One region of the Kitasatospora sp. NPDC001539 genome, then DNA from elsewhere that is predicted to be linked to it. Evidence: riboswitches for the same ligand, from Rfam matches in the RefSeq annotation. Region 1 holds a riboswitch; the other holds the start of a gene.
The links. A riboswitch is a leader RNA that binds a small molecule or an ion and turns the genes downstream of it on or off. The one in region 1 is predicted to bind guanidine.
Positions count from the first base shown of each region.

Region 2: it holds a riboswitch for guanidine, as region 1 does, so the genes downstream of both, ABT247_RS22525 (DMT family transporter) here and ABT247_RS07725 (MBL fold metallo-hydrolase) in region 1, are expected to answer to the same signal.

Region 1 is NZ_JBEPAK010000028.1:543-14,734, forward strand. Features, by position in the region: gene ABT247_RS07680 (hypothetical protein) at 1-1,702, opposite strand, end outside; gene ABT247_RS07685 (lipase maturation factor family protein) at 1,907-3,481, opposite strand; gene ABT247_RS07690 (GAF domain-containing protein) at 3,769-4,842, opposite strand; gene ABT247_RS07695 (acyl-CoA dehydrogenase family protein) at 5,270-6,616, shown strand; gene ABT247_RS07700 (ATP-binding protein) at 6,987-9,119, shown strand; gene ABT247_RS07705 (roadblock/LC7 domain-containing protein) at 9,119-9,550, shown strand; gene ABT247_RS07710 (DUF742 domain-containing protein) at 9,547-9,930, shown strand; gene ABT247_RS07715 (GTP-binding protein) at 9,983-10,558, shown strand; gene ABT247_RS07720 (MarR family winged helix-turn-helix transcriptional regulator) at 10,613-11,065, opposite strand; guanidine-III (ykkC-III) riboswitch at 11,261-11,328, shown strand; gene ABT247_RS07725 (MBL fold metallo-hydrolase) at 11,340-12,194, shown strand; gene ABT247_RS07730 (CapA family protein) at 12,244-13,380, opposite strand; gene ABT247_RS07735 (dsRBD fold-containing protein) at 13,629-13,994, shown strand.
Region 2 is NZ_JBEPAK010000155.1:1,021-15,212, forward strand. Features, by position in the region: gene murA (UDP-N-acetylglucosamine 1-carboxyvinyltransferase) at 1-355, opposite strand, end outside; gene ABT247_RS22490 (YqgE/AlgH family protein) at 664-1,248, shown strand; gene ABT247_RS22495 (DUF3039 domain-containing protein) at 1,333-1,611, shown strand; gene ABT247_RS22500 (beta-N-acetylhexosaminidase) at 1,703-3,313, shown strand; gene ABT247_RS22505 (FAD binding domain-containing protein) at 3,646-4,512, shown strand; partial or broken gene ABT247_RS22510 ((2Fe-2S)-binding protein) at 4,584-5,093, shown strand; gene ABT247_RS22515 (xanthine dehydrogenase family protein molybdopterin-binding subunit) at 5,843-8,170, shown strand; tRNA gene ABT247_RS22520 (tRNA-Cys) at 8,236-8,307, opposite strand; guanidine-III (ykkC-III) riboswitch at 8,391-8,457, shown strand; gene ABT247_RS22525 (DMT family transporter) at 8,502-8,816, shown strand; gene ABT247_RS22530 (MFS transporter) at 8,920-10,359, shown strand; gene ABT247_RS22535 (polysaccharide deacetylase family protein) at 10,363-11,682, opposite strand; gene ABT247_RS22540 (class F sortase) at 12,103-12,747, shown strand; gene ABT247_RS22545 (alpha/beta hydrolase) at 12,744-14,060, shown strand; partial or broken gene ABT247_RS22550 (rhomboid family intramembrane serine protease) at 14,057-14,192, shown strand, end outside.

The DNA.
Region 1 (14,192 bases):
GCGCCTCGGCGGTCCCGGGCTCGGCGGTCACGTCGGTCTCCGCCTCGGCCTCCGGCTCGGCGGCGGTGCTGTCCTCCACCACCTCGGCAACGATCTCGACCTCGGCGGCGGCCTCGTCCGAACCGTCCGCCTCCTCCTCGTCCGCAGCCTCGGACTCGGGAACGGCGGCGGTCGCGGCGGCCACCAGGTCGTCGGCGGCCGGGGAGGGTGCCGGGAGGGACACCACGGCGGCCGGGGCCTCCTCCTCCGTCACCTCCGTCACGACGGCGGCCGACTCGGTCCCGGTGGCTTCGGCCACCGGGTCGGACGGCGCCTCGACTGCCTCCGCACCGGTCCCGGCGTCCGCCTCGTCCTCCACGTCCACCGCGTCCTCGGTGTCAGCGTCAGCGTCAGCCTCGACCTCGGCATCGGCATGGGCGTCAGCCTCGACGTCGACGACGGCCTCGGCATCAGCCTCGACCTCGGCATCGGCATCGGCCTGAGCAGGCACCGCAACCGGCGCTTCCTCCACCAGCCCGTCACGCTGACCGCCGGCCAGGGCCTGACGCGCCGCAGCCTCGGCCTCGGCATCGGCCTCGGCGTCCGACTCCTGATCGCCCTCGTCCTGAACGCCCACGTCGTGGCCGTCCGACTCCTGACCGCTCGCCTCCGACAGACCCGCCTCGGACACGCCCGCCTCCGGCCCGTCCGCCTCCGGCCCGTCCGCCTCGACGCCCGTCGGCTCCTCCGCACCGACGGCCCCGGCCGACCCGGTCAGCCCGTCCCGCTGCCCGCCCGCCAGCGCCTGACGCGCCGCGTACGCGGCCTCGGCGGCGCGGCGGTCGGCCTTGGCGGCGGTCAGCTCGGCGAGCAGGTCGCCGAGGCCGGCGGCCTCCAGGGTGGCGCGCAGGCTGCGGATGGTGGGCAGCCGGTACAGGGTGCCCTCGTCGGTGGCGAGGCGCTCGACCAGCTCGACCAGCTCGGCGAAGGCGAGCCCGTCGAGGTCCTGGTCGGGCAGCAGGCGGGCGAGGCCGCGCAGGCCGGTGTTGATGGTCTCGAAGGCCTGGGCGGTGCGGTCGACCAGGGCGCCGTCGGCGGGCACGACCGGGAGGGTGCCCGCCGGGGCGAGGGCGGCCCAGGCGCGGCGCTCCACCTCGGCGGAGGTGAGGGCCTCGTGCAGGTCCTCGCGGCGGATCCGGCGGTCGGTGGCCAGGGCGGCGGCCTGCTTGCGCAGCGAGCGGCCGCGCAGCCAGGAGAGCTTGACGCCGTTCTCGCGGCGCCAGGCGCTGTCCGCGGTGGCGGCGGCCAGGGCGGCGAGGTCGGCGTCGTACGCGGCGGGGGTGAGGGTGGCGGAGGTGCGGTGCACCCGCTGGAGCAGTTCGACCAGCAGCGCGGTCTTGGCGACGGTGTCGGGCTCGTCGAGCTTGACCTCCGCGGCCAGCGCGGTGACGGCCTCCCAGGTCTGCTGGAGGTCGCTTCCGCGCAGTTCGGCGAGGACGGTGGACGCGGCGCGGGCGTCCTCGGGGGTGGCGACGGTGTCGACGGCCGCGTACCAGGCGTGGGTGTCGGCGCTGAGGGTGAAGGCGCCGAGTTCGGCGTAGCGGCCGAGGTCGTCGCGGAGGTCGGGCTCCGCGGCCGCGTCCTGGGGGTCCTTGACGTCTGCGGCGTCGGCGACGTCGGCCGGGTCGGCTGCGTCGGCGTTGCGCGAGTGAAGCACTGTCATGTGTGGTCCGGTTCTGGGCGTCGACGGCGGGGCTGGCGGGGAGGGCGCGACGGACCGGGTGCGCGGGGTGCCCCTGGGGCGGGGCCGGGGGCGCGCGGTCGGGCCGCCGGTTGCGGAGGCCAAGAATACGGGTGCCCGTTCGAGCCTTGCACGCACCCACCGCCGGACGGACCGGTGTCGCGTGCCCTACCGCCCGCCTGGCCGCTACCCGGGAGGGCTGCCCGGGTGGCCCGTGGCTGGTCCGGACGGGTGGCCGCGGTGCTCCGTCCGGGGTGGACGGGGCCTCCGGAGCCCGTCCAGCGGCACCTTGCGGGCGCTGCGGGCCGGTCGGCCGAGGGGCGGTCGGTACCCGGCCCGACCGAGGGTGGGGGTGTCGACCGGCGCGAGGTACTCGTGCAGCGCGGTGCGGTGCCACCACGCGCCGGTTTCCCGCAGTTCGCGCCATCCGGTGAACCGGTAGAGGTAGAGGGTCGCCCGGACGTGGGTCGGCGGGGCGTCGGGGAAGGGGTTGTGGCGCAGCAGGCGGAGGGTCGCCGGGTCGCCGGCCAGCAGACGGGCGACGAAGGGCAGGAACCAGGGGCGTGCGTAGGCGGGTGAGATGCCGGCGAACCACATCAGCCAGTCGAGCCGCAGGTGGTAGGGGGCGTACTGGCGCGGGAGCCGGCGCACGTCGCCGGGCTTGCCCTTGAAGCCGTACTCGCGCCAGACGGTGTGCGGGGTGAGGACGGCCTCGTCGGTGCCCTCGACCACGACCTCCTGGCGCAGCCGGTTGACGCTGCCGAAGGCGCCGTAGGTGTTGACGAGGTGGATCCGGTTGAAGGAGCGGTTCATCGCCTGGCGGCGGGAGACCATGTTGGCCACCGGCCAGTAGCTGAGCACCGCGACGGCGACGGTCACGGCGATCACCAGCGCTTCGTACCAGAGCGGCGCGCCGGGGTAGTGGCGGGCGTGCACGGGCAGGCCGAGGCGGGCGGGTTCGACGGCGGCGAGGGCGAGCACGACGGTCAGCCAGTTGAGCCAGGCGAAGTTGCCGGAGGCGATCAGCCACAGCTGGGTGACGAGCACGGCGCAGGCGGCGTAGCTCGCGATCGGCTGCGGGAGCAGCAGGCAGACGGGTACGACGAGTTGGACCGCGTGGTTGGCGGCGGCCTCGACCCGGTGCAGCGGGTCGGGCAGGTGGTGGAAGAACCAGCTGAGCGGTCCGGGCATGGGCTGGGTCTCGTGGTGGTAGCGCAGGCAGGTCAGGTCCCGCCAGCAGGAGTCGCCGCGCAGTTTGATCAGTCCGGCGCCGAACTCGACCCGGAAGGCCAGCCAGCGCGTCAGCCACAGGACGAGGGTGGGCGGGGCGGTGTCGGCGTTGCCGAGGAAGGCGGCCAGGAAGCCCGCCTCGAGCAGCAGGGACTCCCAGCCGAAGGAGTACCAGGTCTGGCCGACGTTGACGATGGAGAGGTAGAGCGCCCAGAGCGCCGCCCAGAGCAGCACGGAGGCCCAGAGCGGCACGGCGTCGCCGAGCCCGGCGGCGACGGCGGCGGCCAGGGCGGCGCCGGTCCAGGCGACGGCGGCGAAGAAGCGGTCGCTGTAGTGGAGGTGGAACAGGCTCGGGGAGCGGCGGAACGGCACGCGGGCGGTGAAGCGGGGCACCGGCAGCATGCCGTCGGCGCCGATCAGGGCGCGGAACTGCGCGGCGGCGGCGAGGAATCCGATCAGGTAGAGGCCGGCGAGCAGGCGTTGGACGAGCAGTCGGCTCAGCCAGTAGTCGGGGGCGGCGAACCAGTCCATGCGGCCCATGCCTACCATCGGCGGCCCGCCGCCGGGCCCGGCCGGGGTGCGGGGGGCGGGCGGTTCACCCGCTCGGCCCGGGGCTGCGGGCGGGTGGTGCGGGTCAGGGGGTCCGGAGCCGCCGCGGCGGCGCCAGCGGTCCCTCCGCGGGGCACCGCCCGGACGGCAGTGTGGCGGGGAGCCTCTCCACGGGGGTGAGAGGCGCCCCGCCACGGGGGGTGGTCGGTGCGGTGGTGGAGCGATCCGCCGGCCGGGTGCGGTGCACCTGCGGGCGGGTGGTCGGCCGTTCAGCTCGGCAGGACGTGTCCGGACCCGCCGTTGACGCCCGGGCGACCGGTCCCGGGGGCGGCGCCCGTCTGCTGGAGCCGGTCGACCAGCAGCGCGGCCAGCGTGCCGAGTTCCTCCTCGGTGCGGGACTGCGCGGTGACGTCCATGCCGACGGTGAGGACGCCGTTGACCTGGCCGGTGCGCACGGCCCGCATCGGGGTGCAGGTGAAGCTGAAGACCTGCTGGATGCGCTGCGCCTCGGGGCGGGCCTGGATCCGGACGTCGTTGAGGACGGTGGTGCGGCCGGTGTGGTACGCCTCGGTGACGGCCTGCTGGAGGCCGGCCGCGCCGAGCTGCGGGTAGGCCGCGCCGACCGAGCCGTAGGCGACCGGGGCGCCGAAGGTCTCGGCGTGCTGGGCGTTGGCGTAGCGGATCTCCTGGCCGGGCCCGTCGGTCAGCATGATCGGGAACGGGGAGCCGTCGAAGGCGGCGAACATCTCCTGCTGCTGGGCGAGCAGGTTGTCGCGCAGCCGGATCTCGGAGAGCAGCGCCTCGGCGAGGTGCTGGATGTCGCGCAGCCGCTCGCGGCCCCACTGGCGCGGTTCCCGGTCGAGGACGCAGACGGTGCCGATGACGGTGTTGGTGTCGTCGACGAGCGGGGCTCCGAGGTAGGCCCGGACGCCGAGTTCGTCCACGACCGGGTTCCCGGCGAACCGGGGGTAGGCGAGGATGTCGTCCAGCGCCAGGGGCGAGCGCTGGGCGACCACGTGCGGGCAGAACCCGTGGCTGAGCGGCATCTGGCGGGTGGGGAGGTCGAAGGCGATGCCCCGGTCCGCCCAGGAGGCGCCGTCCTCGTGCGCGGTTTCCGTCGAAGTTGGCGGGATGTAGAGCCCCCGGAACATCTGGCGCTCGTCGTTGATGAAGTTGACCATCGCGATGGGGGCGCGGGTGATACTGGCTGCCAGGTGGGCGAAGCGGTCGAAGGCCTCGTCCGCGGACGGGTCGTTGAGACCCAGGCTGCGCAGTCTGCGGGTTCGCTCGGACTCCCCGGCGGCACCCGGGAACTGGCCTTGAGTGCTCATCACATCAGTCATGGCGCACATGTAATCAGACATCCGGGCGCTGCGGTGGAACCGGGACCGGCCGGCGGTCACTGCTGATGTTCAGTCAAAACCGCATGTGAGCGGCCGACCGCAGGCTGTGGAGCGGAGGAAGATCACTTCCCCGCGGGCACCGCGGCGAAACTCGCTCGAAAAAGGACGCGCCGAATCCCGCCAATCCAAGATCAGATCTGTGTAAGCCGGCACGTCCATATGACAATGAGCCCTGCCGAAGACACGGACGGTAGTCCCCGACCCTCCGGGAACCCGCCCCAGGATCCGCATGCACCCCGGTTGCGAAGGAGCGATCGGCCCGCCCCACCCCCTCCACACCCCCACCGATCCCCTCGGGGGAGCGGCCGGAGCGGCATCGACGGCATGAACGGAGGCACGACACCCACCGGAACGAGAGGACGAGAGCATGGCGATGGACTACTTCACCGACGAACGGCACGAAAGCCTCCGCGCGGAGGTCCGTGAGTTCGCGGAGAAGGAGGTGCGTCCGCAGGTGGCCAGGATGGAGTCCGACCGGGAGGTGGAGATCGACCTCGCCCGTGAGATCGCCCGCCGGGGCTGGATCGGCGTCACCATTCCCCGGGAGTTCGGCGGCCTGGGGCTGGGACACCTCGCCAAGACCGTCATCGTGGAGGAACTGGCCCGGGTCAGCGGCGCGATGGGCGCGGTGGCACAGGCGTCGCAGCTCGGCGTCGCCAAGGTCCTCCACTTCGGCTCGGACGCACAACGACGGGAGTGGCTGCCGAAGTTCGCGTCCGGAGCGGCGCTGCCGACCATCGCCGTCACCGAGCCGGAGTCCGGCGGCCACGTGCTGGGCATGTCCGGCACCGCCCGCCGCGAGGGCGACGAGTACGTGCTCAACGGCCGGAAGGTCTTCGTCGGCAACTCCCACATCGGCGACGTGCACGGCGTGGTCCTGCGCACGGGTACCGGCAGCCGGGGCCTGTCCGCCTTCCTGGTCGAGAGCGACCGGCCCGGCTTCCGCACCGGATCGATCGGCACCCAGGGCGGTCTGCACGGCTTCAGCTTCGGTGAGCTCGTCTTCGAGGACTGCCGCATCCCGGCGGCGAACCGGCTCGGCGAGGAGGGGCTCGGCCTCGACGTCGCCTACTCCTCCTCCACCCTGTACGGCCGGCTGAACCTGGGGGCCGTCGCGCTCGGCATCCACGTCGCGGTCGTCGAGGACACCGTGCGCTTCGCGGAGGAGCGGATGCTCTACGACCGGCCGATCAACCAGCTGAACAGCATCGCGCTGAAGCTCGGCGAGATGCAGTCCCGGCTGATGACGGCCAAGCTGGCCGCCTACCACGCCTCCCACCTGCTCGACCGCGGCAAGGCCTGCGACGCGGAGCTGATGAACGCCAAACTCGTCAACACCGAGTACGCGATGGACTCGGCGCGCCAGGCGATGGAGATCTTCGCCGCCCGCGGCACCCAGGAGGAGCACCACATCATCCGCTACCTGCGGGACGCCACCCACGTCTACGCCCCGGCCGGCACCTCGGACGTGCAGAAGCTGCGCCTGGGACAGGTGGCTTCGGGCACGTACGGCAAGCAGTGGTCGGCCGAGCTGTCCGACGTGACCAGTTGGGCGTGGACGGAGCTCAACCAGCTGGAGGCGCAGCGCGCGGAGCGGCGCGGCCCCCAGCGGGACGAGCTGCGCAACGAGCGGCGCGGCGTCCAACGGGAGGAGCGGCGGGACGAGCGGCGGGTGCGGGCCGCCCGGGTGGTGCCGATCTCGCTGGCGGGCTGACCCGGCCCGTTTGACCTGTTCCTGACGGTGTTCCCGGGGCGCGCCCGCCGCCGCCCCGGGAAGCCGCTCCGACTCTTCGCGACCGCGGCGACCTGCGGCGTTCCGTCGGCGAACCCTTCCGCCGGGCGCCGCCGACGGCACCATCGGCCGTTCACATATCGTCAGTTGATGTTGCTAACAAGGCACCTGGGGCTGATAGGTTTCCTGCCGTCGGCGGCCGTAGCTGCACCCGCTCGGACGGTGACACCGCGTCACCCCGTCCGGCGGACCCGGCCTCGGCGCCCAGAAGCCCGCCCGGGCCGCTCGGGCCGACCACGCCGTTCGGACCCGCGACCCGGCCCCGCAACTCGGCCCTGCGACAAGGAATCAGATGCCAGGCATATCGGCCCCCCGCACGGGCCACCGCGCCGGCCGGTCCGGCTCCCTCCGCAGCTCGATCCTCGGCCTCGTCCTCCTCCCCGGCCTGGGCCTCGCCGCCGCCTGGGGCTACGCCGCCTACCTGCTGCGCGACGCCGGGCACCGCACCGCGTTGCTGGCCGGCACCGCCGTCGTCGTGGTGGTCCTGCTGGTCAGCGCGATCCGCGCGGCCAGGGTCGCCCGGGCCCTGTCCGCCCGGCTGGCCGGCCTGCGGGCCGACACCTTCGCGCTCGCCCAGCGCGAGATCCCCGAGGTGGCCGACCGGCTGCGCGCCGGGGAGACCGTCCTCGTCCCGCCGGCCTGGGCGCCGTCCCGGCGGATCGGCGACGAGGTCCAGCAGGCCTCCGACGGCCTGGCCGCCGTCCGCCAGGCCGCCGTCGCGGCCATCGTCCACCAGGCCCAGGGCCGTGAGGGGACGAAGAAGGTCTTCCTCAACATCGCCCGGCGCACCCAGATCCTGATCCACCGGCAGATCAGCATGCTCGACGCGCTGGAGCGCGAGCACGAGGAACCGGAGCTGCTGCGCGAGCTGTTCGCGGTCGACCACCTGGCCACCCGGATGCGGCGGAACGCCGAGAACCTGGTCATCCTCGGCGGGGCGCTGCCGGCCCGGCGCTGGCGCAACGCGGTGCCCGTGGTCAACGTCCTGCGCAGCGCCGTCTCCGAGACCGAGAACTACTCCCGCGTCGTCGTCCAGGGCGTGCCCCGGGTCTCGCTCAGCGGGCAGGCCGTCGCCGACGTGATCCACCTGGTCGCCGAACTGATCGAGAACGGCACCACCTTCTCCCCGCCGTACACCCAGGTGCAGGTCTGCGCCCAGGAGGTCCCCAAGGGCCTGGCGGTCGAGGTCGAGGACCGCGGCCTCGGCATGACCGAGGAGGAGTACGAGCGGCTCAACGAGTACCTGGCCAACCCGCCCGAGCTGGACGTCTCCGCGCTCGGCGACGACCTGAGGCTCGGCCTGTTCGTCGTCGCGCGGCTCGCCGCCCGGCACGCCGTCCAGGTCACCCTGCGGCCCTCGCCGTACGGCGGCACCCGGGCCGTGGTGCTGGTGCCGGCGGTGCTGCTGGAGCAGGCCGAGCAGCCGGCCGCGGTGCCCGGGCTGCCCTCCGGCGCGCGGGTCACCCGTACGCCGGTGCCGGAGCAGCGGCCCGCGGCGGACGGCGGGCCCAGCGGCCCTTCCGCGCCCGAGGTGGACACACCCCCCGCACCGGCCGGACCCCTCGCACCGGTCGGACCGGCCGGACCCGTCGGACCGGGCGGTCCCGGGACCGCGGGCGGTGGTGCGGTCGCCGGCGAGCTGCTCGGACGGCCGGACGGGGACGGCGACACCGCCCCCGCCGGCGGCGGGCTGCCGGTGGGCGCCGAGATCCCCGGGCTGCCCGGCGCCGTGGTGGTGCCCCGGCCCGTGCTGCCCCGGCCGTACGACCTTCCGGACGATCCGTCGGAGCCCGGCCCGGCGGAGCCCGGCACCGCTCCGCTCCCGGCTTCCGGCGGGGGCACCGGGGACGCTTCCGGCCCTGCCACCGGGCCCGGCTCCGGCACCGCCTCCGCCCCCGCTCCGCACCGGGCGGACGGGCTGCTCGCGGACCCGGCGGCCGTCTTCGACGGGGTGCCCGCCGACCGCTCGGTGCCCAGCCACGCACGCCCCCGGGAGGAGCAGGTGGCGCAGGGCCCGGACGGTGAACTGCGCACCCCGCGCGTCCTGCCGCAGCGGGTCCGCAACGCCAGCCTCGCCGAGCAGCTCCGCGAAGCCCACGCGCCCGGCGCGATGCTGCCGCCGGTGCCGCCGGCACCGTCGTCGCCGCAGGCCTCGCCGGCCCGGCCGTACGGGACGCACACCGCACCCGACGGTTCCCGCCACGACGGCGCCGACGGTGACCCCTCCCCGGCGCGCTCGCGCGCCACCATGGCCGCCATCCAGCGCGGCACCCGGAGCGCCCGCGAAGCCGGTGCCGACCCGGGCGCACCAGCCGTGCCCCCCGACCTGGCGGAACGTTCCGCCACTCAGGACGCCCGCGGGACCGCCCCCGGGACCGCCCCCGCGCAAGCGCCCGCCGCCCAGGAAGCCAAGGAACAGCAGTGATGACGCAGCACACCGAGACCCAGCGCGACCTCAACTGGCTGCTGGACCAGCTGGTGGCGCGGGTCCCCGAGACCCGGCACGCCATCGTCCTCTCCGAGGACGGCCTGCTGGTCGGCATGGACCAGGGACTCGACCGGGCCGACGCCGAGCACCTGTCCGCCGTCGCCTCCGGCCTGCAGAGCCTCGCCCGCGGCGCCGGGCACCGCTTCAACGGCGGCCGGGTCCGGCAGACCGTGGTCGAGATGGACCAGCTGTTCCTGTTCGTCACCACCGCCGGGCAGGGCGCCCGGCTCGCCGTCCTCACCAGCGAGCAGGTGGACGCCGGACTGATGGCCTACGAGATCAACATGCTGGTGAAGCAGGTCGGGCAGTACCTGACCGCGGCGCCGCGCAGCGACGCGGGCCAGGTCGGCGCGGGTGGCGGTGCGTGACCACCGCCGACGCCGACGAGGGCTGGTTCTACGACAAGGACGCCGGCCACCTGGTCCGTCCCTACGCCATCACCAACGGGCGCACCGGCCCGGTCCGTACGGGCTTCGCGCTGATCACCCTGGTGGTCACCGCCGACCCGCGCACCGACACCAGCCGGCTGGCCCCCGAACCGGCCGCGATCATCGACCTGTGCCGCGAACGCCCGCTGGCCGTGGCCGAGATCGCGGCCACCCTGGACCTGCCGGTGAGCGTGGTCAAGGTGCTGCTGGACGACCTCGCGGAGGCCCGGCTGATCCTCACCCGGGCCCCGGTCCAGCTGGCCGAGGCGCCGGACATCTCGCTGATCCAGGCCGTGATCGAGGGCGTCCGCCGGCTCTGAGCGGCGGACCGGCCCCGCATGCGACTCCCAGTTCCCCTCCAGGAGACCCGAATTGACGATCAAGAGCCTGGTGCCGGGCGCGGTCAAGATCCTCGTCGCCGGCGGTTTCGGTGTCGGGAAGACCACGATGGTGGGCTCGGTCAGCGAGATCGAACCGCTGCAGACCGAGGAGCGGATGACCCGCGCCAGCGTCGGGATCGACAGCCTCGACGGCATCCAGGACAAGTCCACCACCACGGTGGCGATGGACTTCGGACGGATCACCCTCCGCGAGGACCTGGTGCTCTACCTCTTCGGCACGCCGGGGCAGTTCCGGTTCTGGTTCATGTGGGACGACCTCGCGCTCGGCGCCCTCGGGGCGATCGTCCTCGCGGACACCCGGCGGCTCGAGACCAGCTTCGCCGCCGTGGACTTCTTCGAGCAGCGGGGCATCCCGTTCGCGATCGGCGTCAACTGCTTCCACGGACGGCGCGAGGCCAGCCCGGAGGACGTCCGGCGCGCCCTCGACCTCGGGCCGGAGGTGCCGGTGGTGCTGTGCGACGTCCGGGAGCGGGCGTCCAGCAAGGAACTGCTGCTCGCCCTGCTCGACCGGGTGCACCGGGAGGCGCTGGCCGCCGGACGGCGGTGAGGGCGGCCCGCCGGACACCGGTGAGGGCGGGCCGTCGCGGTCGGGCCGCCGCGGTCACGCCTTCGTCGGCGTGAGCTCGGTCAACGCGTCGACCAGGGTGGACAGTTCGGGCACCTCCGCGGCCTGGGCCAAGGTCGCCTCCAGGGTGGCGTCGTGCACCGGTCGGGCGGCCTCCAGCAGCGCGCGGCCCGCCGCCGTCAACTCGGTGTAGATGCCCCGGCGGTCGTCCGCGCAGAGGTAGCGGCTGAGCAGCCCCCGGTCCTCCAGCCGGGTCACCAGCCGGGTGGTCGCGCTGCTGCTCAGCGCCGCCGCGCGGGCCAGCTGCTGCATCCGCATGTGCCACCCGTCCTGCCGGGAGAGGGCCTCCAGCACGGTGTACTCGACCACGGAGAGCTGGTGCCCCGCCTGGAGCGCCTTCTCCAGCGCGGTGTCGATCAGCCCGTGCAGTGCGGCGAGCGTGCGCCAGCCACTGGCCCGGACCTCGGCGGCGTCGTCGCGGATCCCCATGGCTCGCCTTCCCTTCGCGTTCACCCGTACGCCCCGTTGCGTCTTCCGTTCGACAGTATCCCAGTTGGCGCGGATTATCTGACTCTGCAATTACTTCGGTTCCGGGCGGCACCGGGCGGCACCGCCCCGGTCGGGCAGCAGCGGCGGGCGGCGGCACCGGCGGCCGGAGCGCGGCCGGGTGGTGCTAGCGTCGCGGCGGCGGCGCGTCGGCGTCCGCCCCGGACGAGATGTGCGCCGTACCCGGCCCGCGAAGACGACGCACCGAGGAGACGTCATGGCCGCCCGCACGCCGATCGCCCGCCCGCTGGACGTGCGGTGGATCCACGGCTCGCCGTCAGCGAAGCACAACACGGATCCGGACATCCAGGTCCACGAGTACGACGAGCACACCGTCATCCTGCGGCAGAACAAGGCGGTCCACTACGAAGCGCCGTTCCTGTTCCTGCTGTTCGGGGCGGAACGGGCGGTGCTGATCGACACGGGCGCCACGGCCGAGCCCGAGTACTTCCCGCTGCGCGCGACCGTCGACGGCCTGGTGGCGAGGTGGCTCGCCCGGAACCCCCGGGAGGACTACCCCCTGCTGGTGCTCCACACCCACCCGCACGGCGACCACATCGCCGGGGACGGCCAGTTCGCCGACCGGCCGGCGACCACCGTGGTCGGCGGCGACCGGCCCACGGCCTGGGCGTACTTCGGCTTCGGCCGGGCCCCGGAGGCCGTGGCCCGGGTCGACCTCGGCGGCGGGCGGGTGCTGGAGTGCCTGGCCACCCCCGGCCACCACGAGGCGGCGGTCACCTACTACGACCCGTGGACGGGCTTCCTGCTCACCGGCGACACCGTCTACCCGGGCCGGCTCTACATCGACGACTGGCCCGCCTTCGGGCGCACCGTCGAGCGGCTCGTCGAGTTCGCCGGGAGCCGCCCCGTCACGTACGTGCTCGGCTGCCACATCGAGATGACCCGCACCCCGGGCGTCGACTACCCGGTCCGCACCACCTACCAGCCGGACGAGCCCCCGCTCCAGCTCACCGTCGACCACCTGCACCGCATCCGCGCCGCACTCGCCGAACTGGGCGAGGGGCCGCGTCGCCACGCACTGGACGACCTGATCCTCTGGCCCACCGACTGAGCGGGCCCGGGCCCGGACGCGCCCGTCACCCGGGCCGGGCGAGCGGCCGTCAGTGCGCGGCCGGGGGCGGGGTGAGTCCGGCGCAGCCGCGGAGGCCGTCGCGGCGCTTGAGGGCGGCTTCGGCGGCGGCGCCGGTGACCGGCTCGGGGATGCCCTTGTCGTCGATGGTGGCCGGGGTGAAGGCCTCGCCGGTGACCTTGCCGTCGGCGGTCAGGGTGAGGGTGGTGACGCCGGTCTCGTTGGAGTTGGGGTAGTTGGACGTCCCGTACCAGAGGAAGTTGCCGAAGCCGTACCCGACGTAGGTGTCGCCGAGCATGCCCGAGCCGACCATGGTGTGGGCGTGGGTGCCGACCACGGCGGTGGCGCCGGCGGTGGCGAGCTTCTTGGCGACGGCGGTCTGGGCGCCGGTCGGGCAGGCCTTGCCCTCCTCGCCCCAGTGCAGGTAGACGAGCACGACCGGGGCCTGGCGCTTCGCCGACTCCACCGCCTTGACCAGGGCGGGGACGTCCAGCGCCGAGGCGATGCCCGGCTTGTTGGCGCCGGCCCGCCACTTCTGGTTGGTGATGTCCTCGACCTGGCTGGCGGCGACCACCGCGACCTTCACCCCGCGCACGGTGGCGGTGTACGGCGCGTACGCCTCGGTGGCGTTGCGTCCGACGCCGATCACCGGGATCGGCGAGGAGCTCTTGGCGGCGAGGGTGTCGGTGAGGCCGTCGGCGCCGAAGTCGACGGCGTGGTTGTTGGCCATCGAGACGACGTCCACCCCGGAGTCCTTGAGCACGGACAGCGCCTTGGGCGAGGTGCGGAAGGTGTACGTCTTCGGCTCCGGCGCACCGCGGCCGGTGATCGCGGTCTCCAGGTTGAGGACGGACAGGTCGGCGTCGGCGAGGGTGCGGGAGATCGGGCCGAGCGCGGGCTCGGGCGGCTGCACCGACAGCCGGGCCTCGGTGCGGCCCTCGAAGTGGACGTCCCCGGCGAAGGCGACGGTGATGCTGCCGTCGGGCCGGGGCGCGCCGCCCTTGGTGGGGGCCGGGGCCGGGCCGGAGGACGGGCCGGCGGAGCCGGAGGGCCCGGCCGTCGCGGCGCCCGCGGGGGAGGCCGGGGCGGGCGGCGGGTCGTCCGGTCCGCAGGCGGCGACGGCGGTCAGCCCGACGAACAGCGCGACGGCGGCCGCGGCACGGCGCATGAGTGGTTCCCCCCGGAGGATGGTGCAAGAGCGGTCAGCCTACGCCACCGAATCGGCACCGCTTCAGCTCGCCCCCGCAATCTTTCGAACACAAACGCGCAGCGGCGGCTCGGTCCCGGGCGCCGGCGGACGGCTCTCCCGGCCGGCCCCCGCCGCACCGGCCACCGCACCCCTGGCGACCCGGCGGGCCGAGGGGCGGCGTTGGACCATGGAGGGGAGGCAGAGGCCCACGCCGGAGGTGGTTCCGAATGGCCGACTTCCCACCGCAGTACCGGACGGCGACCGCGGAGGCGCGGCCTCCGGACGCCACCCGCGGCACCGCCCCGGACGCCGTGCACGGCATCGCCCCGGACGCCGCCCCGGACACCGTGCGCACCAAGGACTGGCAGCTCAGCCTGCACGTGGTCGAGGACGCCGACACCACCCGGGTGCACGCCGTGCTCGACGCCGACGGCACCGTGCTGCGCAGCGACGCGCTGGCCCGCCGCAACCCCCGCGACGACCCGGACCCCCGGGTCGGCGACGAGTTCGCGGTCGGCCGCGCCCTGGTCGACCTCGGCCACCAGCTGCTGCGCGCCGGCGTGCACGATGCCACCGATCCGGCCGAGGAGTGAGCGCGACGGCCACCGCGGGGGACAGCCCCGCCCGACCCGCCGCCGTTCACGCCCGGAATCGCACCTGCCCCGCGCCGCACCCGACCGCCGCACCCGGCCGACCCACCCACCCCGCGCCACCCGGCGGACCGCCGCGCCCGCCGGCCCGCCGTGTCCCACGGCGGAACACCCGGACCGAGCGCGACCCGGCCGGGTACG
Region 2 (14,192 bases), on a different contig from region 1:
GGCCGGGGATGAAGGCGTGGCCGAGGCGGTGCAGCAGCGGGCCGCAGAACAGGATCGGGATCCGCGAGGAGCCGGCGTGCGCGTCGATGTCGGCGACATTGGCGCTCTCGACGTGCGACGGGTCGAGGATCAGCTCGCCGTCCTCGTCGCCGGTGCGCACGGTCACGCCGTGCAGCTGCAGCAGGCCGCGGACCACCTTGACGTCGCGGATGTCCGGGACGTTGCGCAGTCTGCTGGGGCCCTGGCCGAGGAGGGCGGCAACCATGGCCTTGGGGACCAGGTTCTTCGCACCGCGGACGCGGATCTCGCCTTCGAGCGGGTTTCCGCCGTGGACCAGCAGGACGTCGTCGGTCATCGTTCTCGCAATCCGGGGTGCCAGAGGAGTGGGACGGGCTCCGGTCGGGAGCCGCTGGTGGACCGGTGGTACGGGCGTACGGGCGCGTTCGGGCCCCCGGAGAATCCGAGTCGGCACCGTAGAGGGGCGTCCACCATCCGTAGATGGTAGTGGGCGTGCCGATGGTTCCCGTGAGCCTCTCCCGTGATGGTGCTCTCTCCCGGGCCGCTCCCGCCCGCCGATACGGCCGTACGGGTGCTCGTCCGGCGTGGCGGGGTTTGGAGTGTTGCGGTGTCCGACCGGTGCTGTTCTGCGGGATCATGTGAGGCATGACGGCGGCCCATTCGCACGGAGGCCGGTCGCACACCGGCCGTCTGCTCGTCGCGACGCCCCTGCTCACCGACCCGAACTTCGCCAGAGCGGTGGTGCTCCTCCTCGACCACGACGTCGAGGGGGCGCTCGGCGTGGTCCTCAACCGGCCCACGCCGGTCGAGGTGGGCAGCGTGCTCGACGGCTGGAGCAGACTCGTCGGGCAGCCCGCGGTGGTCTTCCAGGGCGGCCCGGTGGCGCTGGACTCGGCGCTGGGCCTGGCCGTCGCACCGGGGGAGCCGGGCGGCGGGGAGCCGCTGGGCTGGCGGCGGGTGCACGGCGCGATCGGCCTGGTGGACCTGGAGGCGCCGCCCGAGGTGCTGGCCGGTGAACTGGGCAGCCTGCGGATCTTCGCCGGGTACGCCGGCTGGTCCCCGGGCCAGCTGGAGGCCGAGCTGGAGACCGGCGCCTGGTACCTGGTGGACTGCGAGCCGGGCGACGTCTCCAGCCCCGAGCCGGAGCGGCTGTGGCGCTCGGTGCTGCGGCGCCAGCGCGGGCCGCTGGCGCTGCTGGCGACCTACCCGGACGACCCGACGCTGAACTGACGCCCGCCCGGTGCCGCGCCGGTCGGACCGGTCGCCCGCGCGACACTGGCCGGGTTTCCGCGGGCGCCCATAGACTTGTCTCCTATGAGCACTCTTGAGCCCGAGCGCGGCCTCGGCACCGGCACCCTGGTCGAGCCCGTCCCGCAGGTGTCCCACGGGGACGGCGACCACGAGCGCTTCGCGCACTACGTCCAGAAGGACAAGATCATGGAGAGCGCGCTCTCCGGATCCCCGGTGGTCGCGCTCTGCGGCAAGGTGTGGGTGCCCGGGCGCGACCCGAAGAAGTACCCGGTCTGCCCGATGTGCAAGGAGATCTACGACGGCATCGGCAAGCCGCAGGGCGGCGACGGCGACGACAAGTAGTCGTCGGCCGCGGGCGGAACGCCGTTTTCCATAGCGCCGTGTTTCCGCAATGGTCTATGCCAATCGCTGCGCAGATGGGCAGGATGTCGGGATGGACCTCATCCCCGCACCGTCGAGTGCCGCCCGCCGCCCCGGCGAGGACTTCCCGCTGGACGCCGCCACCACGCTGACCGCGCCGCCGGAGCTGGCCGACGCCGAGCGCTGGCTGCGCGGGACGCTCTGCGCCGCCACCGGGCTGCCGCTCGGCCCCGGCCGGCCGGGCACGGGCATCGAGCTGGTCCGGGACGACGCGCTGGCCGCCGAGGCGTACCGGCTCACGGTGCGTCCCGGCCACGTCCTGCTTGCCGCGGGCGGCCCGGCCGGTGCGCTGTGGGGCGGCCAGACCCTGCGGCGGCTGCTGGGGCCGGACGCCCACCGGCGCGCCCCGCTGCGCCGCGAGGGCTGGGTGCTGCCCAGCGTCGACATCGAGGACGCCCCCCGCTTCGGCTGGCGCGGTGTGCTGCTGGACGTCGCCCGGCACTTCCTGCCCAAGGCCGACCTGCTGCGCTTCGTCGACCTGCTGGCCGTGCACAAGCTCAACGTGCTGCACCTGCACCTGACCGACGACCAGGGCTGGCGGGTGGAGATCAAGCGCTACCCGAGGCTGACCGGACGCGGCGCCTGGCGGGAGCGCTCGATGGTCGGCTACCGGACCGGTCAGCGCCGCGACGACCGCCCGCACGGCGGCTACTACACCCAGGACGACCTGCGCGAGATCGTCGCCTACGCGGCCGCGCGCGGGATCACCGTCGTCCCGGAGATCGACCTGCCCGGGCACACCCAGGCCGCCGTCGCGGCCTACCCCGAGCTGGGCAACACCGACGTGGTGGACACCGCCGCGCTCGGGGTGTGGACCGACTGGGGGGTGAGCCACAACGTCCTCAACGCCTCCGAGGAGACCCTGCGCTTCTTCGAGGGCGTGCTGGAGGAGGTCCTGGAAATCTTCCCCTCCGAGTTCGTCCACCTCGGCGGCGACGAGTGCCCCAAGGAGCAGTGGAAGGAGAGCGCCGCCGCGCAGGCCAGGATCCGCGAACTGGGCCTGGCCAACGAGGACGAACTGCAGAGCCACCTGATCCGGCACTTCGACCGCTGGCTGGCCGAGCGCGGCCGCCGGCTGATCGGCTGGGACGAGATCCTGGAGGGCGGACTGGCTCCCCGCGCGGCGGTGTCCTCCTGGCGGGGCTTCGGCGGGGGGATCACCGCCGCGCGGGCCGGCCACGACGTGGTGATGTGCCCGGAGCAGCACGTCTACCTCGACCACCGGCAGGCCGACGGGCCGGACGAGCCGATCCCGGTCGGCTTCGTGCGCACCCTGGAAGACGTCTACCGCTTCGAGCCCGTCCCGCCGCAGCTGGACGAGGCCGCGGCCCGGCACGTCATCGGCACCCAGGCGAACCTGTGGAGCGAGTTCGCGGACAGCGCCCGTGACCTCGACTACCGGGCCTTCCCCCGGCTGGCCGCCTTCGCCGAGGTCGCCTGGTCCGACCTGCCCGCCGAGCCGTCCGAACGGGACTTCGCGGGCTTCGAGCAGCGGTTGGCCGGGCACCTGCGGGTGCTGGACGCGCTCGGCGTCGAGTACCGCCCGGCCGACGGCCCGCTGCCCTGGCAGCGGCGGCCCGGGGTGGCCGGCCGACCGATCGACGGGCCACCGCCGGTGCGCTGACCGGGCCCGCCGCGCCTGTGCCGGCGGCGGTCGGAGCGGGTCGCGGGAACTTCCGGGCGGTCGCCCGACGTCAAGAACAGATGAACATCTGCCCAGGCCCTGCCCGGGCCGTGGCAGATACCGCCCGGTTTCGGTCCCAATCGGGCAGCCCCGTTCACCGGTCCCGGAATGATCATCGAGCATTGTGTGCCAGAGTTGCCCAACCCGGCCCGATCGCCCGTACCCTACGGGCCAGACCGGGCTGCTGACGCGGACAGCATGGCCGCAGCCGCGGGCGGCAGGCGATCGATGAGCAAGTGGAGCACGGTGGGACCCAGGTGAACCGGACGATCATGCTGCCGGCCTCGCTCGACGAGGCCGTCGACGCGCTGGCCGCCGCCCCGGCCGCGGTACCGGTGGCCGGAGCCACCGACCTCATGGAAGCCGTCAACGCCGGCCGGCTGCGCCCCGCCGCCCTGGTCGGCCTCGGCCGGATCACCGAACTGCGCGGCTGGCGCTACGAGGACGGCGGCACCGCCGTCCTCGGCGCCGGACTCACCCACGCCCGGATGGACCGCCCCGACTTCGCCGCGCTCATCCCCGCGCTCGCCGACGCCGCCCGCACCGCCGGCCCCCCGCAGGTCCGCAACGTCGGCACCCTCGGCGGCAACATCGTCACCGCCGCCCCGGCCGGCGACACCCTCCCGGTGCTCGCCGCCCTGGAGGCCGTCGTCACCCTCGCCCGGGCCGGCGGCAGCCGCGAGGTGCCGGTCAGTCACCTGCTCACCGGCCTGGACCCGGTGCGCCCCGGCGAACTGCTCACCTGGGTGCGGGTACCGCTGCTGCACGCGCCGCAGGTCTTCCTCAAGGCCACCGGCCGCAGCGGCCCGGACCGCGCCACCGCCTCCGTCGCCCTCGTCCTCGACCCGGCCCGGCGCGCCGTGCGCTGCGCCGTCGGAGCCGTCGCCCCGGTGCCGCTGCGCCCGCTGGAGGCCGAGGCCTGGGTGGCCGGCTGCATCGACTGGGACGGCAGCCGGGAGATCGACCCGGCCGCCACCGCCGCCTTCGGCGAGTACGTGGCCGCCGCCTGCGTCCCCGACAACTACGGCGCCGAGGGCGCCTGGGAGGCCGTGACCGAGGGGCCGACCGCGGCCGCCGTTCGGCTGCGGCGTACCGTATCGGTGCTGGCCCGACGGGCACTGGGAAGGGCGCTGAAGTGACGACAGACCCCATCGAGACCCTCGACGCCGACCCGCTCGGCCTCGCTCCGCAGGTCACCCGTGAGCTGCGCCCGTGCGCCTCCTACACGCTGCGGGTCAACGGTTTCGAACGGCCCGTCACCGACGCCTGGATCGGCGAGAGCCTGCTCTACGTGCTGCGCGAGCGGCTCGGCCTGGCCGGCGCCAAGGACGGCTGCGAGCAGGGCGAGTGCGGCGCCTGCTCGGTGCAGGTGGACGGCCAGCTGGTGGCCGGCTGCCTGGTGCCCGCCGCGCTGGCCGCGGACAGCGAGATCAACACCGTCGAGGGCCTGTCGGCCGACGGCGGCGCGAGCGACGTCCAGCAGGCCCTGGCCGCCTCCGGGGCCGTCCAGTGCGGCTACTGCACGCCCGGCATGGCGATGGCCGTGCACGACCTGCTCCAGCGCAACCACCGGCCCACCGAGGTCGAGGCCCGGCAGGCGCTGTGCGGCAACCTCTGCCGCTGCACCGGCTACCGGGGCGTCCTGGCCGCCGTCCAGAGCGTCGCCGACGCCCGGGCCCTGGAGGCCGAGGAGGCGGAGGAAGCCGCCGCGGCCGAGCAGTCGGCCGCCGAGGCCCCCGTCGAGGTGCCGGCCGACCGGCCCGCCGCCGCGGAGCCCGAGCCGGCCGCCGAGCCGCCGGTCCACACCGACGCCGACGCCTGGATCGAGCACGTCCCCCAGCCGGCCGCCGAGCCGGCCCCCCCGCCCGCCCCGGCCGACCCCGGGTACACCGACCCCGGGTACACCGACCCCGGATACGCCGACGGCGGCTACGACACCGGCGTGTACGACACCGCCCCGCCGGCCGCGATGCACCCCGGCATCCCCGCCCAGGCCACCGGCGACCAGGTCTACTACCCGCAGGGCTACCCCGAGCAGCCCTACCAGGCCACCCCCGCGCACGGCGGCTACGTGCCGGCCGGCTACCCGGACGGCCACCAGCCGCCGAACGGCTACGACAGCGGCTACGACACCGGCTACGACGCCCCGGTCTACGAGCCCACCCCCGCGCACGGCACTCCGTTGCCTGGTACCGGTTACGACGGAACCCCCGCGCACGGCACCCCGCTGCCCGGTACCGGTTACGAGGGCACGCCCGCGCACGGCACCCCGCTGCCCGGTACCGGCTACGACGGAACCCCCGCGCACGGCACCCCGCTGCCCGGTACCGGCTACGACGGCACGCCCGCGCACGGCACCCCGTACGCCGACCCGCACGGTGCTCCGGCCGAGGGCGGTGCCCCGGCCGGCATCCCGTACACCGCCACCCCCGCCCACGGCACCCGCCTCCCCGAGGACGACCACGCATCATGACGTCGCCTACCGACATCGGCGCAGCACTCCAGCAGGACGGCGGCGAGGGCGGCGCACCGGAGCCCTTCGGCCTGGGCAGCTCACCGCTGCGCACCGACGCGCTGCCCAAGGCGCTCGGCATCTACCCCTACGCCGCCGACCTGTGGGCCGAGGGCCTGCTGTGGGGCGCGGTGCTGCGCTCCCCGCACCCGCACGCCCGGATCCGCGGCATCGACACCTCGGCCGCACTGGCCCTGCCCGGCGTGCACGCGGTGGTCACCGCCGCCGACCTGCCGCCCGGCCCGGACGGCGCCCCGGACGGCGCTCCGGCCGGCCCGATCGTCGCCGACCGGCCGGTGCTGGCCTCCGGCGTGGTGCGCCACCACGGCGAGCCGATCGCCGCGGTGGCCGCCGACCACCCGGACACCGCCCGGCTGGCGGTCGGTCTGATCGCCGTCGACTACGAGCTCCTGGAGGCGGTGACCGACCCCGAGCAGGCCTTCACCGCGCCGCCGCTGCACCCGGACGGCAACCTGTTCCGCCACCTGCCGCTGCGCACCGGGGACCCGGAGGCGGTCGGCGAGATCGTCGTCGAGGGCCTCTACCAGGTCGGCCGGCAGGACCCGGCCCCGCTCGGCGCCGAGGCCGGGCTGGCCGTGCCGCGCCCGGACGGCGGGGTCGAACTGCACCTGTCCTCCACCGACCCGCACGGCGACCGCGACCGCACCGCCGCCTGCCTGGGCCTGGAGCCGGACCGCGTCCGGCTGGTGGTCACCGGCGTGCCCGGCGCCACCACCGACCGCGAGGACCTCTCCTTCCAGGTCACCCTGGCCCTCCTGGCGCTGCGCACCGGCCGCCCGGTGAAGATGACGCTGACCCGCGAGGAGTCCTTCCACACCCACACCTCGCGCCACCCCGCGCTCCTGCGCTACCGCCACCACGCCGACGCCGACGGCACCCTGGTGAAGGTCGAGGCGCAGATCCTGCTGGACGGCGGCGCCTACGCGGACGTCTCCGCCGAGGCGCTGGCCGCCGCGACGGCCTTCTCGGTCGGCCCGTACGTCTGCCCGAACGTGTTCGTGGACGCCTGGGCGGTGCGCACCAACAACCCGCCGGCCGGGCGGATGCGCGGCGAGGGCGCGTTGCAGGCCTGCTTCGCGTACGAGTCGCAGCTGGACCAACTGGCCGCCCGGGTAGGCGTGGACCCGGTGGAGATCCGCCGCCGCAACGCGATGTCCACCGGCGACCCGCTGCCCACCGGACAGGCCGTCACCTGCCCGGCGCCGGTGAAGGCGCTGCTGGACGCGGTGGCGGCCGAGCCGCTGCCGGCCCTGCCGGTGGACGACCCGGACGCCGAGTGGCTGCTGCCCGGCGGGCCCGGCGGCGCCGGGGACCCGTCCGCGGTGCGCCGGGGCATCGGCTACGCCGTCGGCATGGTGCACATGCTGGGCGCCGAGGGCGAGGACGAGGTCTCCACCGCCACCGTGCGGGTCAGCGGCGACCACGCCACGGTGATCTGCGCGGCGGTCGACGCCGGGCAGGGCTTCGCCACGCTGGCCCGGCAGATCGTGCAGACGGTGCTGGGCGTCAGCGAGGTCTACATCGCCCCGGCCGACAGCGACCAGTCGATCGCCGGGCCCTCGGCCCGGGGCCGGCACACCTGGGTCTCCGGCGGCGCGGTCGAGCGGGCCGCCCTGATGGTCCGTCACCAGCTGCTGCAGCCGATCGCGGCCAACTTCGGGATGTCCGCGGAACTGCTGCAGATCGCCGACGGCAAGATCACCTCGTACGACGGGGTGCTCGGCATGCCGGTCGCCGAGGCGCTGGAGGGCAAGGAGCTCTGGGCCACCGCGCAGTGCCGGCCGCACCCGACCGAGCCGCTGGACGAGTCCGGGCAGGGCGACGCCTTCGTCTCCATCTCCTTCTGCGCGATGCGCGCGGTGGTGGACGTGGACATCGAGCTGGGCGCCGTCCGGGTGGTCGAGATGACCGTGGCCCAGGACGTCGGCCGGGCGCTGAACCCCCGCCAGATCGAGGACCGGATCGAGGCCGGCGTGGCCCAGGGCGTGGGCCTGGCGCTGATGGAGGACCTCCGGACCTCCGGCGGCGTGCTGTGCAACCCCTCGCTGACCGGCTACCGGCTGCCGACCTCCCTGGACACCCCGGAGGTGCGGATCGCCGCGCTGCTGGAGGAGCGGGACGTGGTCGCCACCTTCGGCGCCAAGGCGGTCAGCGCGGTGCCCGCGGTGGTCGCCCCGGCGGCGGTGGCCGCCGCCGTCCGGGCCGCCACCGGCCTGCCGGTCGGCCGGCTGCCGATCCGGCCGGAGGACGCGGTCACGGCCTGACCGGAAAGCGGGAAAAGGGAATTGCCGGTCGACTTCCGAGTCGACCGGCAATTCCCTTTTCTTCGAGGCCGTGGCGGGAATCGAACCCGCGTGCACCGCTTTGCAGACGGTCCCCTCAGCCACTCGGGCACACGGCCAGTGAATTCAGGATGGCGCAGTGTCCGAATGGGGTCAATGACGCTTTGTAAATTCTGTATGGCAATGTGTGCTACCGTCGGAAGCGGTGGCTGCTTTTCCCGCCACTCCGGACGAGCGCGTCGTACCCGGTGACGACAAGACGACGCAGTTCAGCGGCAATCCGGCCGCTGTGGACTGCGGAGGTACGGCCGTCATGGCTTGGCTCGTTCTGATCGTCTCGGGTCTCCTGGAGACCGTCTGGGCGGTGGCCCTGGATTCGTCCAAGGGGTTCTCCCGCCCCGTTCCCACCCTGGTGTTCGGCGTCGCCCTGCTGCTCAGCATGGGCGGTCTGGCGTACGCGATGCGCACCATTCCGATCGGCACCGGGTACGCGGTGTGGGTCGGCATCGGTGCGGTCGGCACCGCCCTGTACGGCATGGCCGTCCTCGGGGACGCGGTGACCATGGCCCGGATCGGCTGCCTGGTGCTGATCGTCGCCGGCGTGGTGGGGCTCAAGGTCCTGCACTGAGGCCGCCGCGCGAGGCCGCCCGCCGGTCCTAGGCCCGCGGACGGAGGCGATCACCGACTCCGGTCAGGGGCTATCCGGGCGGACGGCTCTTACGATGTCAGTCATGACCACTGCCTCCTCCACCTCGGTCGACCCCACCTCGATACCCGACGGAACCGACTCCGGTGGCGGGGTCCTCAGCGGCCGCTACCGCGCGCTGACGCTGGGGATCGTCTCGGTGGTCCTGGTGATCGCCTTCGAGGCGACGGCCGTCAACACCGCGATGCCGACCGCGGCCCGCCAGCTGGACGGCCTGGGGCTGTACGCCTTCGCCTTCTCCGGCTACTTCACTACCACGCTGTTCGCGCTGGTCGTCTCCGGGCAGTGGTGCGACCGGCGCGGGCCGATGCGGCCGCTGTTCACCGGCATCGCGGTGTTCGGCGCCGGCCTGGTGGTGGCCGGGACGGCACCCGGCATGTGGGTGTTCGTGGCCGGGCGGGCGATCCAGGGCCTGGGCGGCGGACTGGTGATCGTCGCGCTGTACGTGGTGGTCGGCCGGGCCTACCCGGAGCGGCTGCGGCCGGCGGTGTTCGCCGCGTTCTCCTCCGCCTGGGTGCTGCCCTCGATCATCGGGCCGCTGGTCTCCGGGGCCGTCACCCAGCACCTGGGGTGGCGCTGGGTGTTCCTGGCGGTGCCGGTGCTGCTCCTGCTGCCGCTGGCCGTGATGGGCCCCGCGCTGGCCCGTTCCGAGCGGGAGCACCCGGTGCTCAGGGGAGCGGACTTCGACCGTCGCCGCACCCTGCTGGCCGCGATGGCCGCGGTCGGCGCGGGCCTGCTGCAGTACGCGGGCCAGCGGCGGGACCTGGTCGGGCTGGTCCCCGGGATCGCCGGCGCGGCGCTGCTGGTTCCGGCCGTCCTGGGCCTGCTGCCGCCGCGGACCCTGCGGGCCGGGCGCGGGCTGCCGACGGTCATCCTGCTGCGCGGGCTGGCGGCCGGGGCGTTCCTCGGGGCCGAGGCCTTCGTGCCGCTGATGATGGCCACCCAGCGCGACCTCTCGCCGACGCTGTCCGGGCTGACCCTGACCAGCGGCGGGCTCACCTGGGCGCTGGGCTCCTGGCTGCAGGGGCGGCCGGGGGCCGAGCGCCACCGCGAGGCGATGATCAAGGGCGGCCTGGTGCTGACCGGGGTGGCGATCGCCGGTGCCGCCCTGGTGCTGGTCCCGGCGGTGCCGGCCTGGGTGGCGTCGGTGGCCTGGGCCGTCGGCGGGGTCGGGATGGGCCTGGCGGTCGCGACCATCAGCGTGCTGATGATGAAGCTGTCCGCTCCGCAGGACGCCGGGGCCAACTCGGCGGCCCTGCAGATGAGCGATGCGCTGGGCAACGTGCTGCTGACGGGCCTGGCCGGGGTGCTGTTCGCGGCGCTGGGCGGCGGTTCGCTCGCCGCCGCCCAGGACGGTGCCGACGCTGCCGGCTCGCCCGCCGCCTTCGCGGTGATCCTGCTGGTGATGGCCGGGGTGGCGCTGCTGGGGGCGCTGCTCTCCGGCCGGGTCCGCACCCGGTCCTGACGGTCAGCCGACGGCGGTGGCGGTGGCGGTGGCGGTGGGAGAGGGCGCGGGGGCCGGGGGCGCCGCCGGGGTGCCGAGGAAGTTCTCCCAGCCGCCGGTCGGCGCCTGCCCGGGGGCGAGGCTCTGCAGCTTGCGCAGCACCGCGGGGTCCTGGGCGTCGAGCCAGTCCACCAGCTGGCGGAAGGAGACCAGCCGCACCTCGGGCTTGTCCGCGATGGCCTTGAGCACGTCCTCGACGGCGTTCATGTAGATGCCGCCGTTCCACTCCTCGAAGTGGTTGCCGATGATGTACGGCGCCCGGTTGCTGTGGTAGGTGCGGTCGAAGCCCATCAGGTAGGCGTCCCGGGCCTGGGCCTGGAAGCCGGGGTAGAGCGCCGGGTCGGCCTTGGTGTTGGGGCCGCACTGGTTGAACATGATGTTGTAGTCCATCGACAGCACCTGGAAGGTGTGCCCGGGGAAGGGGATGGACTGCAGGGGGAGGTCCCACAGCGCGCCGCCCTGGATCTTCTGCGGCCACACCTGGGTGCCGTTGCCGCTGCTGTCGTAGCGCCAGCCGCGCTTGACCGCGGTGGGCAGCAGGTTGCGCTGGCCCTCCAGACAGGGGGTGCGGCTGCCGATCAGCTCCTTGCGGTAGTCGAAGGGCAGCGCCGGCAGGTCGGTGAAGCCGGTGTTGGTGCGCCAGTTCATCACGAAGTCCATGGCCTGCTGGATCTCGCTGTCCCACTCCTCCGGGGACCACTTGCCGACGCCGGTGGCGCCGCAGAAGTGGCCGTTGAAGTGGGTGCCGATCTCGTGGCCCTCCAGCCAGGCGGCGTGCACGTTCTCCAGGGTGTCGTGGATGTGCTGGTCGCTCAGGTAGCCGATCTCGGAGGCGCCGACCTTGTGCTGCGGCGGGCGGTACAGGTCCTTCTTGGACTCCGGCAGCAGGTAGAGCCCGCTGAGGAAGAAGGTCATCGAGGCGTTGTGCTCGCGGGCCAGCCGGCGGAAGCGGCCGAACAGGCCGTTGTCGAGCTCGCCGGCGCCGTCCCAGGAGAAGACCACGAACTGCGGCGGGCGCTGGCCGGGCTGGAGCCGGTCGGGGACGGGCTGGTGCGGCTGGGCGCCGGTGTCGGAGGTCGAGCCGTCGCCGATCAGGACGACCTGCGGCTTCTGCGGCGCCGGGGCCGGGACGGCGCTCGGCGCGTCGCCGGTCGGGCCGGTCGGGGCGCCGCCCGTCACGTGCTCCCCGCCGCCGCCCGACCGGTCGCTGCCGCAGCCGGCCGCGAGGGTGGCGGCGGTGGCCGCTCCGGCGGCCAACAGGCTGCGGCGGGTGAGAGCGTCCATGGTCACTCCGTTCATGAGGCGTTCGGCAGGCGTACGGCGTGCGGAAGTCCGGTCGGGCTGGAGGAGCGATAGAACCCACTCGGCTGGGCTTGCTGGTCGGGTCAGCATGGCATGTGGGCGGAATCGGTCGGAGAGGCGCATCGAACGGTCGGAATCGATCGCCCGATTGACGCAACCGAACGGGTGGGCCACATCGTCGAGCTGTTCGAACGAGTGGTTCCGCGGAGCCCGTACGCGGAAGGCCCCCGTCACGCACGGTGCCCGGGCCCGCACCGGGCGCACGGACGGGCCTCGCGACCCTGCCGATCGGCGGGTGCGAATACGACCCTGGTGCGGACGTGCCTTAGGGTCCGATCCGATTGAATGAGTTCCCAGGAAACTCCCAGGAAGCGGGATTCCGGTCGGCAGAGGGGAGCGCCCGTGGGCGTCCAGCACAGCAGGAGCCCCTGGCCGGGCACCCTGGCGGCCGGCACCGCGCTGGTGTTCGGCGCCTGGCTGCTGCACGACGGCGGCGCGCCGGTGCTGCCGCCCGCCCCGGCAGCGGGGCAGGCGCTGTCCGGCTTCGCGCCGGTCTCCGTCGTCCCGCCGCTCGGCCCGTCCGCCCCGACCCGGATCCGCATCCCGGCCGTCCGCCTGGACGCCCCCGTCACCGGACTCGGCCTGGACGCCGCCGGACACCTCCAGACCCCGCCCGAAGCCGACCGCAACCTCGCCGGGTGGTACCGCGGCGGCGCAACCCCGGGCCAGCGGGGAACCGCCATCCTGGCGGGCCACGTCGACACCAGGACCGGCCCGGCCGTCTTCTACCACCTGGGGGCGCTCCACCGCGGAGACCGGGTCGAGATCGCCCGGGCCGACGGCGCCACCGCCGTCTACCAGCTGTACGCCATCGAAGTGCACGACCGAAAGGACTTCCCGGACGACCGGGTGTACCGCCAGGCCTCCGACGCGCAACTGCGGGTGATCACCTGCGGCGGCGCCTACAGCGAGGAGCACGGCTACGAGGGCAACGTCGTCGCCTACGGCTTCCTGGCCGACACCACCCCGCCGGGCAAAGCCGCATGACCACGCTCACCCTCGCCTCCCGCTGGAACCCGATCGACTGGCCGCTCACCCACGGCCCGATCCCCTACGCCGTGCTCGCCGCGGGCTGGGGGGCGTTCGCCCTGCTGGCCCTCTCCCGGCACGAGCGCTGGCGCGCCCCGCGGATGCTCGGCGCCCTGCTGGCGGGCGGCGCCCTGACCGCCCTGGTGAAGGTCGCCGTCGACAGCTGGTGGCGTCCCTTCCCGGAGGGCACCCCGGACTTCGTGATGCGCTGGATAGCCGTCGCGCTGTTCGGCATATCCCTGCTCTGCTTCCGGGCGCCGCTGCTGTCCAACCGCCGCCGGCTGCTGGCGGTCGGCGGCGTCGCCCTGGTCGTGGTGATGGCCGCCTCGCAGATCAACCGGGGCTTCGACCAGTACCCGACCGCCCGGTCGATGCTGGCCCCGCCGACCGACGAGCTGACCAGGGGCCGGGCCGCCGCCGTCGTACGGAGCGCGCCGGACCGCCCCCTCTCCGAGACCTGGCACGCCCCGCCCGGCCTGCCCGCCAAGGGCACCCTCTCCACCGTGACCATCCCCGGGCCCGCCTCCGGCTTCTCCGCCCGGCCGGGATACGTCTACCTGCCGCCCGCCTACCAGGCCGACCCCCGGCCGCTGCTGCCCGTCGTGGTGCTGCTGCCCGGCCAGCCCGGCGCCCCGGAGGACTGGGTCAACTCCGGAGCCATCCGGGACACCCTGGACGCCTTCGCCGCCGAGCACCAGGGCCTGGCCCCGATCGTCGTGGTCGCCGACGAGACCGGCGGCCAGTTCTCCAACCCGCTCTGCATGGACTCGCGGATCGCCAAGTCGCAGACCTACCTGGCCGTCGACATCCCGGACTGGATCCACCGCAACCTGCAGACCGCCACCGGCCGCACCTCGCTCGCCATCGGCGGGCTCTCGCTCGGCGGGACCTGCTCGCTCCAGCTGGCCCTCAACGCCCCGGACGTGTACGGCGCCTTCCTGGACATCTCCGGCCAGGACGAGCCGACCCTGGGCAGCCACGGCGAGACGGTGGCCAAGGCCTTCGACGGGGACGAGAACGCCTTCGCCGCCGTCGACCCGATGCACCTGATGACCCGCAGGCAGTTCCCCGACACCGCCGGCATGTTCGTGGTCGGCGCCGACGACCCATGGTACCGGCCGGGACAGGAGAAGATGTACGCGGCGGCGCAGGCGGCCGGGATGAAGGTCGGCTTCCAGACCATCCCCGGCTGGCACAGCTGGGTGGTGTTCCGGCAGGCCTTCGAGCAGAACCTGCCCTGGCTCGCCCGGCAGAGCGGACTGATCCGGTGAACCGCACCCTGGCGGCCCCGGCGGCTTCCGCGGCGCCCGCGGACCCCGTGGTCCAGGCCCCGCCGCCGGCCGCCGAGCGCGGGCGGGACGCCGACCTCGCCCCGGTCACCCGGACGGCCGGGCCGCGGCCGC